One region of the Paraburkholderia steynii genome, then DNA from elsewhere that is predicted to be linked to it. Evidence: riboswitches for the same ligand, from Rfam matches in the RefSeq annotation. Region 1 holds a riboswitch; the other holds the start of a gene.

Region 1 (4,871 bases):
CGCTCACCACGACGGTTGCTGTCAACGTATCTAGCGCGTCCCTGACCGCTGGTGATTATGAGGTTCAGTGCGACACGATATTCAATCCGGCGGCTACCACGACCGCAACATCGTTCGGCGTCGGTGTCAGCACCACTTCGGCCACGTTCGGTGCAAACGGCACCTATTCGTCCTATGTAGCCTCGATGGGCGCCAACACCGGTAATCCCAGCCTGATAAGCCCCACGGTGCCAATCAACGTCGCGTCCACCACGACGGTCTACTGTGTTTCGAATGCGACCTTCGCCGTCAGCACCATGCAGGCAAACGGTTTCATGCGGGCTCGCCGGGTACGCTAATCGACTGATTTATAATGCGCCGCTTCGAAACCTGAAGCGGCGTCATGATCTCCGAACCTTACAAAAACAGCCGGATTGCCTCTCTCGCTGCTGGCTGCATCGCCTTACTCGCGCTCGCCTATGGCCTGTATATGGCCATCCGGTACAACGGCACGCACATCCTCTATCCCGCCTTCAGCTTCCGGCAGACGCAGACGGCCATCACATCGTACTGGGCCTGCCGCGACGGGTTCAAGCTGGCGTACGAAACGCCCGTCGCTGGCTACCCGTGGGCGATACCGTTCGAGTTCCCGCTTTATCAGTGGGTCGTTTCGCTGATCTCGTGCCCGCTCGGACTTGATCTGGAGCGCGTCGGCAAGGCCGTCAGCTATGCGTTCCTGATTCTGTGTGCGTTTCCCGCAGCGCACATCTGCAGAGGCCTGTTCGGCGAGAAATGGGCGCCATACTTCTTCGCCTTCTGCGCTGTGTTCTTCACCGCGCCGATTCATGTGTTCTTCGGCCAGGCGTTCCTGATGGAGACGGCTGCGCTGTTCTTCATGCTGTACTTCATCGCGTACATGGTCAGCCTGATTCAGGGCGACCGAACGATGAAGATTGCCGTGCTGGCTGGAATCTTCCAGACGCTCGCGATCCTGCAGAAGTCGACAACCGTCCTGCCCCTGGTGCCAATCCTCGGCTTCTGGCTTTTGGCAGTCGGCTGGCGCGAGATCATTTCCGACCGGTTGCGGGCTCGCGTGTTGTGGCAGGGCGTCGTTGCGGTGCTGATTCCGTTCGTGATCGGCGCGGCGTGGGCGAAGTACAGCGACTACGTCAAGCTCTACAACGACTTCGGCTCGCAGCTCACGTCCGGCGCGCTGACGTCGTGGAACTTCGGCGGCGACCGGCTCAACTGGAAACTGTGGCTGTGGGTGATCTGGCTGCGCAATATCGTGCTGAATCTCGGCGGGTGGGTCGGCGTGGGCATCGCCGCTGCCGGCGTGATCATGCTCGACTGGAAGCACCGCGCGCTGATCGTGGGCGGCATCGCGCTGTTCCTGCTCTATTTCATGGTGTTCACGAACCTCCAGTTCGTACACGAGTACTACCAGATCTCGTGCGAGGCGTTCGTGATCTTCGGCGTCGCCGTGGCGCTCGGCGGCGCGATCGCGCATCGTAACCGCCTGCTTTCGTTCGTCGGCGTCGTCGCGCTCGCTGGCATTACCGCCGTCAACGTCAACACGTTCCTGACCGGCGCGAACTTCCAGCTGCTCAAGACGGTGTACGGCCCCGATTACCCGGTCCTCGCGGCGGCTCACTTCGTGCGGGACAACACTGATCCGGCGCGGCCGATCGTCGTCTACGGTGACGACTGGAGCAGCGAGTTTCCGTTCTTCGCGGAACGCAAGGGCTTCGTCGCGCCGCTCCTGTTCAAGCACTACGACGATCTGGTCGCGAACCCGTCGAAGTACCTGGGCGGCAAGCAGCCGTCAGCCGTGATGGTGTGCCGAGATGCCAGGACGCCAGAATTTGAGGCGCGCGTCGAAGCTGGCATAGCGCCAGCTACCGTCAAGCGGCTAGAATTGTGTGACATTTTCCTCAAGGGGTAGGGCATGAAGGCAATCGCGGCGGCGCTCGCACTGGTCAGTCTGTCGGCATTCGCCGGTCCTTACGGCGCGGCCAAGCAGCTGCCGGACGGCAATATGCTGATGGTCGTACCGCGGAGTCCCGATTGTGGCGGCAAGGCGGCCGCCGTGATCGTCGGCAAGGATGGGGAAGCGGTGGACCACTCGTGCGCTATCCAGCAATCGGCAGAGGGGATTACCGTCGCATTCCGGAATCGCGCGCCGATCACGGTGCGCAGCGACGAGGCAAAACTGTTCGCTGTTCCGCCGGTCGTCGCCGCAAGTCAATGACAGCTTTTTAACAGCATCGCGTATCTGGACGCAGCCACAAGCCAAGTTGCAGGGGTTCGAGTCCCCGCTACCGATGGCGGCGCGGTCCTCATAAAATGCTTATGAAGCGCTGGGATGCTTTACCAGAAACCGTGTTCAACCGATTCGGGATCGGTCTTCATCGATGTTCCTTGATTCTGGTTGTGTCGGTGGAATGAGGGTGTGCGGCAACGCACGCGATGGCGACGGTAACGCCTTCTCGCGCGTGTTTGCGCACGAGCAGTTCGCCGCCTTGTGCGGCAAGTAGCGCGCAAGGCTCGCAAACGCCGTCGATGCCGAGATGCGCGCGCACGTGCGGTGATGCGTCGATCGGTGTGTCGAGCGCGGCGATCGTGTCGCGCGTGAAGGTTCGCAGCGGCAGCGCGTGCCGTGCGCAGAATGCGACGAGCCCAGGCTCATTGGCTTTCGTATCGATCGAGGCAACCGCGATCAGCGCCGAAAACGGCAGCGCGTCACCAAGCGCGTCGCGCACGGCGGCTTCGATCTGTTCGGCCGATACGCCGCGCCGGCAACCGATGCCCGCGATCAGCGCCGTCATGGCTTGAGCATGGCATCGACGGGCGCAGCCAGCGACGCGACGCCGCCGATCACGACGATCGACGGCGAACCGAGCTGCGCTTGCGCAACGCGTTGGACGAACTCGCTCAACGTCGCGCAGACATGGCGCTGCTCGGGGCGCGTCGCCGATTCCATCGCGGCGCAAGGCGTGTCGGGCGGCATATCGGCGCGCAGCAGCGCGTCGACGATGTCGTTGAGCCGCCGCATGCCCATGTAGATGACGAGCGTCATGTGCGTGGCTGCGAGCGCGCGCCAGTCCGCTTCGTGCTCGCCCGCGCCGTGACCGGTGACGAAGATGACGCCCTGAGCATGATCGCGATGCGTGACGGGAATGCCGATCGCAGCGGGTGCGGCGATGCCCGCCGTGATTCCGCTGATGATTTCGACGTGAATGCCCGCGGCCTGCAGTGCCTGTTGCTCTTCGCCGCCGCGGCCGAACACGAACGGGTCGCCGCCTTTGAGCCGCGCGACGCTGCGGCCCGCGCGCAGATGATCTAGCATCATCGCGACGATTTCGGGTTGCGGTGTGGATTGCTGCCCGCCGCGTTTGCCGACATGGACGATCTGCGCGTCGTCGCGCGCGAATTGCAGGACCTCGGGATTGACGAGATCATCGACCAGCACGACGTCGGCCAGCGCGAGCGTGCGCGCGGCTTTGAGCGTCAGCAGTTCGACGTCGCCGGGGCCGGCGCCGATCAGCCAGGCGCGGCTCATGGCAAGGAGAGCGCCGCTGCACGGGCGGGCGCTTGTGTGTGACAGGTCATGCGATGTTGCGTGTGACGCGCGACGGCTGCTCGAGCCGGTGCCGCGCGTGGGCGCTGGTATCCGTTTCCCGCGGTTCCAGCGAATGGCGATGAAGTTCTCGCCCCCTTGCACCTGGCCGGTATCCGGGCTGACGGCTCATCGCGTTCGCCTTCCCACCTGCGGGTTGCAGGCAGTGGCCTTGAACGCACTGCGCGGAACATCCTTCATTCCGCTCGCCGCGTGACCGTTGCGGGGACAGCACAGGCCAGGCGGCTTCATGTTTCGCGTGGCTCGCTCGTGTTGCGAGCGCGATGTGAAGACGCTTCCCTGTTTCCCGTTTAACCCCGCCAGCCGTCGAGCCGGCGGGGCACCAGATGCGCCAATACGATAGCACACCGGCACCCGCGGGCGGGCGGCGCGGGGTTTTCCGACGCACCCGCCCGATGGCGATTCTTGCCGTGTTTCGACAAATTCGAAAACTGTTTTCAAGCGGTATTGGTGGTAAAGCCCAAGGGTGGTCATTTATAGTGGCCGGACGTGAGACGTCAGTTTTTTCCGGTGTTAAATATCGGATAACTAACAAAATTTCACCTCAATTTGAATGGGTGGTGCGGGTCACCGCCTTTTCGACTGCGTCTGCCCGTGAACAGGCAGATTAACCTTTAGGGAGAACATTAAAATGAAACTGGCAACGATCGCGTCGGTCATGCTGGCAGCCGCGCTGGCGGCGACCTCGGTACAGGCAGCGGACTCGCTCGCGAAGGCTGCGGATACGCTCGTGGAAGCTGCGCCGCCCATCCATCTGAAGGCGCGCATCATCGCGCTCGACGCCGGTGCTCGCACGGTCACGCTGAAGGGCGAAGACGGCATCGAGGTCACGATGCAGGTGGATGGAAAAATGGCCGGGTTCGACAAGCTGCGCGTGGGCGAGAAGGTCGACGTGCTGTACAAGAATGCATTGCTCGTCCAGGCCGAGAAGGTGGACCCCGCCGGCAAGGGCATCCGTGAGCGCGTCGATGCTCAGGTGACCCTGAAAGGCCCGGACGGCCGGGATTCGGTGCATCAGGTCGAAACGCTGTCCACTGTGCAGAAGATCGATCCCGCCAAACGCCTGCTCACGCTGCGCGGTGTCTACGAGACGCAGATCATCAGGGTCACGCCGGATTTCGACCTGAAGGACCTGCACGTCGGCGACACGATCCACGCGGTTTTCGTCTCGGCGACGGCTATCGAAGTCACGCCGCAAGGCGCTGCGCACTGAGTTGCGCATGTCCACCGGCTGTCGCAGGGCGGCAGCCGG
Region 2 (4,871 bases), on a different contig from region 1:
GATATCGACGACGTCCTGCGGCACATCGGTGCTCGCCTGCGCGTTCAGCGACAGCACGCCGGCCGGCTGATACTGCTGCACAACGGTTTGCGCATGGGCCGCGACGGACGTGAGCGCGAGTGCAACAGGCGCCGCGCAGGCACCGGCCGCGAGCGCCCATACGAGCGCGGATTTTTTGGTCATTGTTCGACTCCTTCGTTGAGCAGGTTATGCATGCATGCGTCGAGAGCCGCGTCGCCAGACGCAGTTGCGCGGCGCGCGTGGCATGACGCTTGCGAGGCGGTTAGGCGTCTGAAAGGGTCGTCTGGTTCCCGAGTGAATACTCGAATGTCACGCGAACTTACGTATTCACCACGTGTTCATGCAGCGCGCTTCGCAAGCTGCTTCGTAATGAACGCCCATTCCGCCTCCGTAACGGGCGTGATCGACAGACGGTTGCCCTTCGCGAGCACGCGCATGTCGGCAAGCTCGGGATGCTCGCGCAACGTCGCCAGCGGGATCAGCTTGATTTTCTTCTTGAACACGACATCGACGAGCGTCCAGCGCGGCGTTTCCTGCGTCGACTTCTCGTCGTAGTACGGGCTCTTCGGATCGAACTGGGTAGGGTCAGGGTAGGGCGTCGACGATACTTCGGCGATGCCCGCAATGCCCGGCTCAGGGCAACTGGAGTGATAGAACAGCACGCCGTCGCCCGTCTTCATGATGTCGCGCATGAAGTTGCGCGCCTGATAGTTGCGCACGCCCGTCCAGGGCAGCGTGCGTTGCGGGGCATTCGCGAGATCGTCGATGCTCGCTTCGTCCGGTTCGGACTTCATCAGCCAGTAGCGCATGAGTCGGATTGAACGTGAAGTAGAAGGAAGTCTTCGTTGAACAGTCGGGTTCAAACGGTTTGCAACGCGGTGCTCGCCAACCAACGCAAAGCGCACGCCCAAAGAAAAACGGCATCGGATAAAGTCCGATGCCGTTCGTATAGGTCCCCGCCTTAGCCGCTAGGCCGGCATCCTGAACCTGAGGTTCAGAATTGGTCGCAGTTAGCAGCACTTCGGGTACATCAGACAGAGTGACGCGCACACCCGTGCTACAAATTTCCGCAACCGTGCATATAGCATTGGTTCAAGGAATATATGACCTTGGCGAACCAGGCAGGGAAGCTTAAAAACGTTTGCTCCACAACATGGGCCCGACCGCAAAACAATCAAGCCCAACAAAATTTTCTTTACTGCACGCTGCTGTACTGTTGGATCACAGTGCCAAGCTGCTCATTCATCTGGTGCATTGTACGCCGGATTTCTTCGGCGGGAAATGATTCTCCGTGTCGCACGCTGGCTTGCAGCCTAAGCAGTTCCGATGCCAGCGACAACGCCGCCATCACGGCGATACGATCCTGGCCGCGCACGTTGCTGTTCGAGCGGATCTTCGACATCTCGGCATCGACACGGGCCACGGCTTCGAGCAGCGCCGCTTCCGTTTCCGCCGAGCAGGCGAGACGATAGGGCTGGCCGAGGATCGACACTTCGATCTGCTTCGTGGTCATGCGTTTTCTCCGTGGCGGGTCGCGTCGTGGTTCGCGTCGTGATTGGCCTGCGCCTGCTGCTCGGGCGCGAGGAGATCGAGTTGATTGTCGGGCTCGTGACCGCGAGCGCGCGGCAGCTTCTCGAGGATGGCATTCAGACGTACTTGCGCGTCGTCGATCTTCGCGGACAGCGCATCGCGCTCCGCTTGCAATGCGGCGCGTTCTTCGCGAGTCTGTTCGAGTTCTACGCGGGTCGCTTCGCATTCGGCGCGCGCTTGTGCGAGCTGTTCTTCGAGTGCGAGGCGCGCTTCGTTGTAGCGTTGGCTGATCTCGATCAGCCGACCGATGTTCTGTGACAGTGTTTCGAGTTCGGTGAGCATGTGCTGCGTCCTCTAAAGACATGGCATTCTAGCGCGGAATGTCGCACGCTCGGACATTTGTCTCGTTTCAGGACGTAACAGTAGCGCTTTAACGCGGCATTATCCAGGTGTCTTGTCGCGATTCACGCATTTTTACCCTTGAAAAAGGGACTCTTTTAACAGTCCACCGTCATCGTCCCTGTGACCACCTCGCGTTTCTTGACGCGTGTGTACGTCACTTCTACACTTGCGGCACTCTGGTGCCCGCGCGCGGTATCGCGCCGCGCGCAGTTAAACGGGAAGCAGGGAGCGAAGTCCGCCCGGACGAGCCAACCTGCGCTGTCCTCGCAACGGTACAACGACCGCAGTTCCTGCAGGTCGACCCATGCACGCGTCGAGCCATCCATAGAGCCGATGCCGTGCGAAGCGCCACTGCGCATGATGCGTGGGAAGGCGGGTCGGCCAGTCGTCAGCCCGGATACCGGCCGGAGGCAAGGAACGTGTCGCTCCTTGTACAGGCATCGGCCCACGAGGAGCGGGCCGCGCACAGGCCCACAGGACTCTTTCGATGCTCACCTCCGTGTTTGTCCACCCGGCGTATCTGCGCCAGGTGTTTCCGCGCCCGCTGTGTCCACACTTCAGACGCGCGCCGCTTGCTGCGGTCGCCGTGATTGCCTTTGCTTCAGCCCCGCTCGCCGCAAGCGCGCAGACGGCCGACGAGGCGAATCCATCCGCCACATCCACGGATCGATCGGACAACGGCTCGACCGATACTTCGTCAAACACAATCCCCACGACTTTGTCACCCATCGTCGTCACGGCCGACCGTCGTGCGCAGCGACTCGCCGACGCGATTCCGCAGACCACGCTGTTCGATCCGCAGGACATCGCGGACAACAGCGCGCGCGACTTGCCGGGGCTGCTGCAGTTCGCGCCTGGCGCGCAGGTCGTGCGCAACGGCGGGCCGGGTGCGACGTCGAGTCTGTTTCTGCGCGGCGCGTCGTCGACACAGTCGCTCGTGCTGATCGACGGCGTGCGCGTCGATTCGGTGAGCCAGGGCAACGCGCAACTCGAACAGATTCCGCTCGACCAGATCGATCACGTCGAAGTGGTCAACGGCAACGTGTCGGCACTGTACGGCTCGGGCGCGATCGGCGGCGTGGTGCAGGTGTTCACGAAGGACGGCGGCAATCATCCGCCGCGTTTTCACTTCGACGTCGAGTACGGCAGCTATCACACGCAACGCCAGGCGGCGGGCGTCGACGGTGCGCTCGACAAGGACGGCCGCACGACCTTCAGCGTCACGCTCGCGCGCGCGAAGACGGACGGCTTTTCGTCGATCGACCCGGCGCTCGCGCCCGTCAATCCGAACGCGAACGGTTATTTCAACGAGAGCGTGAGCGCGTCGCTGCGCCACAAGCTCAACGACCAGTGGGACATCGGCCTGCGCTACTTCCAGTCGAACGGCAACGACAGCTTCGACAATCCCTTCGGCCTGCCCACCGATCTCAACAACCTGCACAGCAAGGTACAGACGGCTTCAGCCTTCGCGAACGGCAAGCTCACCGACTGGTGGACGACGCGCTTCGTCGTCGCGACGGGCAACGATCGCAGCAACACGTCGCTCAATGGCGACTATCTGTACCGCTACGATTCGGACAACCGGCAGTACACGTGGCAGAACGACTTCACGTTTGCGCGCGATCAAAAGCTTCAATTGGGCTACGAGCATCTCGACCAGACACTCGACTCGAATCAGTACAGCGCGCCCGCGCGTCACGTGAACTCGGGGTTCGCGGGCTACACGGGGCGCTTCGGCAACAGCCAGATCCAGGCGAACCTGCGGCGCGACCAGTACTCGGATTTCGGCGGAGCCAACAGTTACTATCTGGGCTATGGCTACGACTTCAACGAGCACTGGAAGGTGACTGCAAGCTGGTCCGATGCGTTTCGCGCGCCGAGCTTCAACGATCTGTACTACCCGTACAGCGGCAATCCGCTCATTCAACCGGAGCACAGCCATTCTGTCGAAGCCGCATTGCAGTACGCATCCGATGCGCTCGGCCTGATGAAGCTCACGGCATTCCAGACGCGTTATACGAACCTGATCGACTATGTGCAGACCACGCCGGGCATCTACGTCGCGGAGAACGTGGGGCATGCGAAAGTGCAGGGCATCGAAGGATCGTGGCAGGGTCACGTCGGCAGGACCGACGTGCGCGCGGCCCTAACGTTCCAGAATCCCGTCGATGAAGACACGCATACCGATCTGAACCGTCGCGCACGTCATTTCGCGTCGTTCGCCGCGAACCGCAATATCGGCACCTGGCGTGTAGGCGGCGAATGGCTCCTGAGCGGCGAACGCGATGATAGCGGCACGGCGCTCGGCGGTTATGGCATCGTGAACCTGTCCGCGCGCTACAACCTCACGAAGGCGTGGTACGTGGCCGCGCAAATCCAGAATCTCTTCGACAAGGACTATGAACTCGCCTACACGTACAACACGCCAAGGCGCGGCGCCTATATCACGCTCGGCTGGCAGCAGCAGTGACGCGCGATGAGCGGACTCGTGCAACGTCAGCCGCAACATCAGCCGATCCGGGTCGCGCGAGGCATGAGCGCGAAACGCGCGCTCGCCATCTGGACGGCGCTCGGCATCGCGGCGCTCGCGGTCTTCGTGGCGTCGCTTGCACTCGGAAGCGTGAGCGTCGCGCCGTCGCGCGTGCTCGACGCGTTGCTGCCGTCGGCTGACGTATCGTCCGATCTCGCCACGCAGATCGTTCGCACGCTGCGCCTGCCGCGCGCGCTCGCCGGCTTCGGTTGCGGCGCATTGCTTGCGCTTGCAGGCGCGTTGCTTCAGGTGCTGCTGCGCAATCCGCTGGCCGAGCCGTACGTGCTCGGCGTGTCGGGCGGCGCGGCGAGCTTTGCGCTCGTCGCGATGATCGCGGGCTGCGCGTGGTGGATCGTCGATGCATCGGCGTTCGCCGGCGCATTCGTGT

What was found. Region 1 has a riboswitch for cobalamin ahead of cobA (uroporphyrinogen-III C-methyltransferase). Riboswitches for the same ligand answer to the same signal wherever they lie in the genome.
Region 2: linked by a shared signal. The riboswitch ahead of BLT65_RS21015 (TonB-dependent receptor domain-containing protein) and the one ahead of cobA (uroporphyrinogen-III C-methyltransferase) in region 1 are both predicted to bind cobalamin.

The regions. Positions count from the first base shown of each region.
Region 1 is NZ_FNDI01000021.1:54,500-59,370, forward strand. Features, by position in the region: gene BLT65_RS30980 (hypothetical protein) at 1-338, shown strand, start outside; gene BLT65_RS30985 (glycosyltransferase family protein) at 383-1,924, shown strand; gene BLT65_RS30990 (hypothetical protein) at 1,928-2,230, shown strand; gene BLT65_RS30995 (cobalamin biosynthesis protein) at 2,388-2,807, opposite strand; gene cobA (uroporphyrinogen-III C-methyltransferase) at 2,804-3,541, opposite strand; cobalamin riboswitch at 3,689-3,961, opposite strand; gene BLT65_RS46685 (hypothetical protein) at 4,015-4,230, shown strand; gene BLT65_RS31005 (hypothetical protein) at 4,251-4,832, shown strand.
Region 2 is NZ_FNDI01000011.1:178,566-183,436, reverse strand. Features, by position in the region: gene BLT65_RS21040 (SIMPL domain-containing protein) at 1-183, opposite strand, end outside; gene BLT65_RS21035 (EVE domain-containing protein) at 360-830, opposite strand; RNA gene ssrS (6S RNA) at 971-1,152, opposite strand; gene BLT65_RS21025 (cell division protein ZapA) at 1,217-1,534, opposite strand; gene BLT65_RS21020 (hypothetical protein) at 1,531-1,893, opposite strand; cobalamin riboswitch at 2,114-2,376, shown strand; gene BLT65_RS21015 (TonB-dependent receptor domain-containing protein) at 2,441-4,423, shown strand; gene BLT65_RS21010 (FecCD family ABC transporter permease) at 4,430-4,871, shown strand, end outside.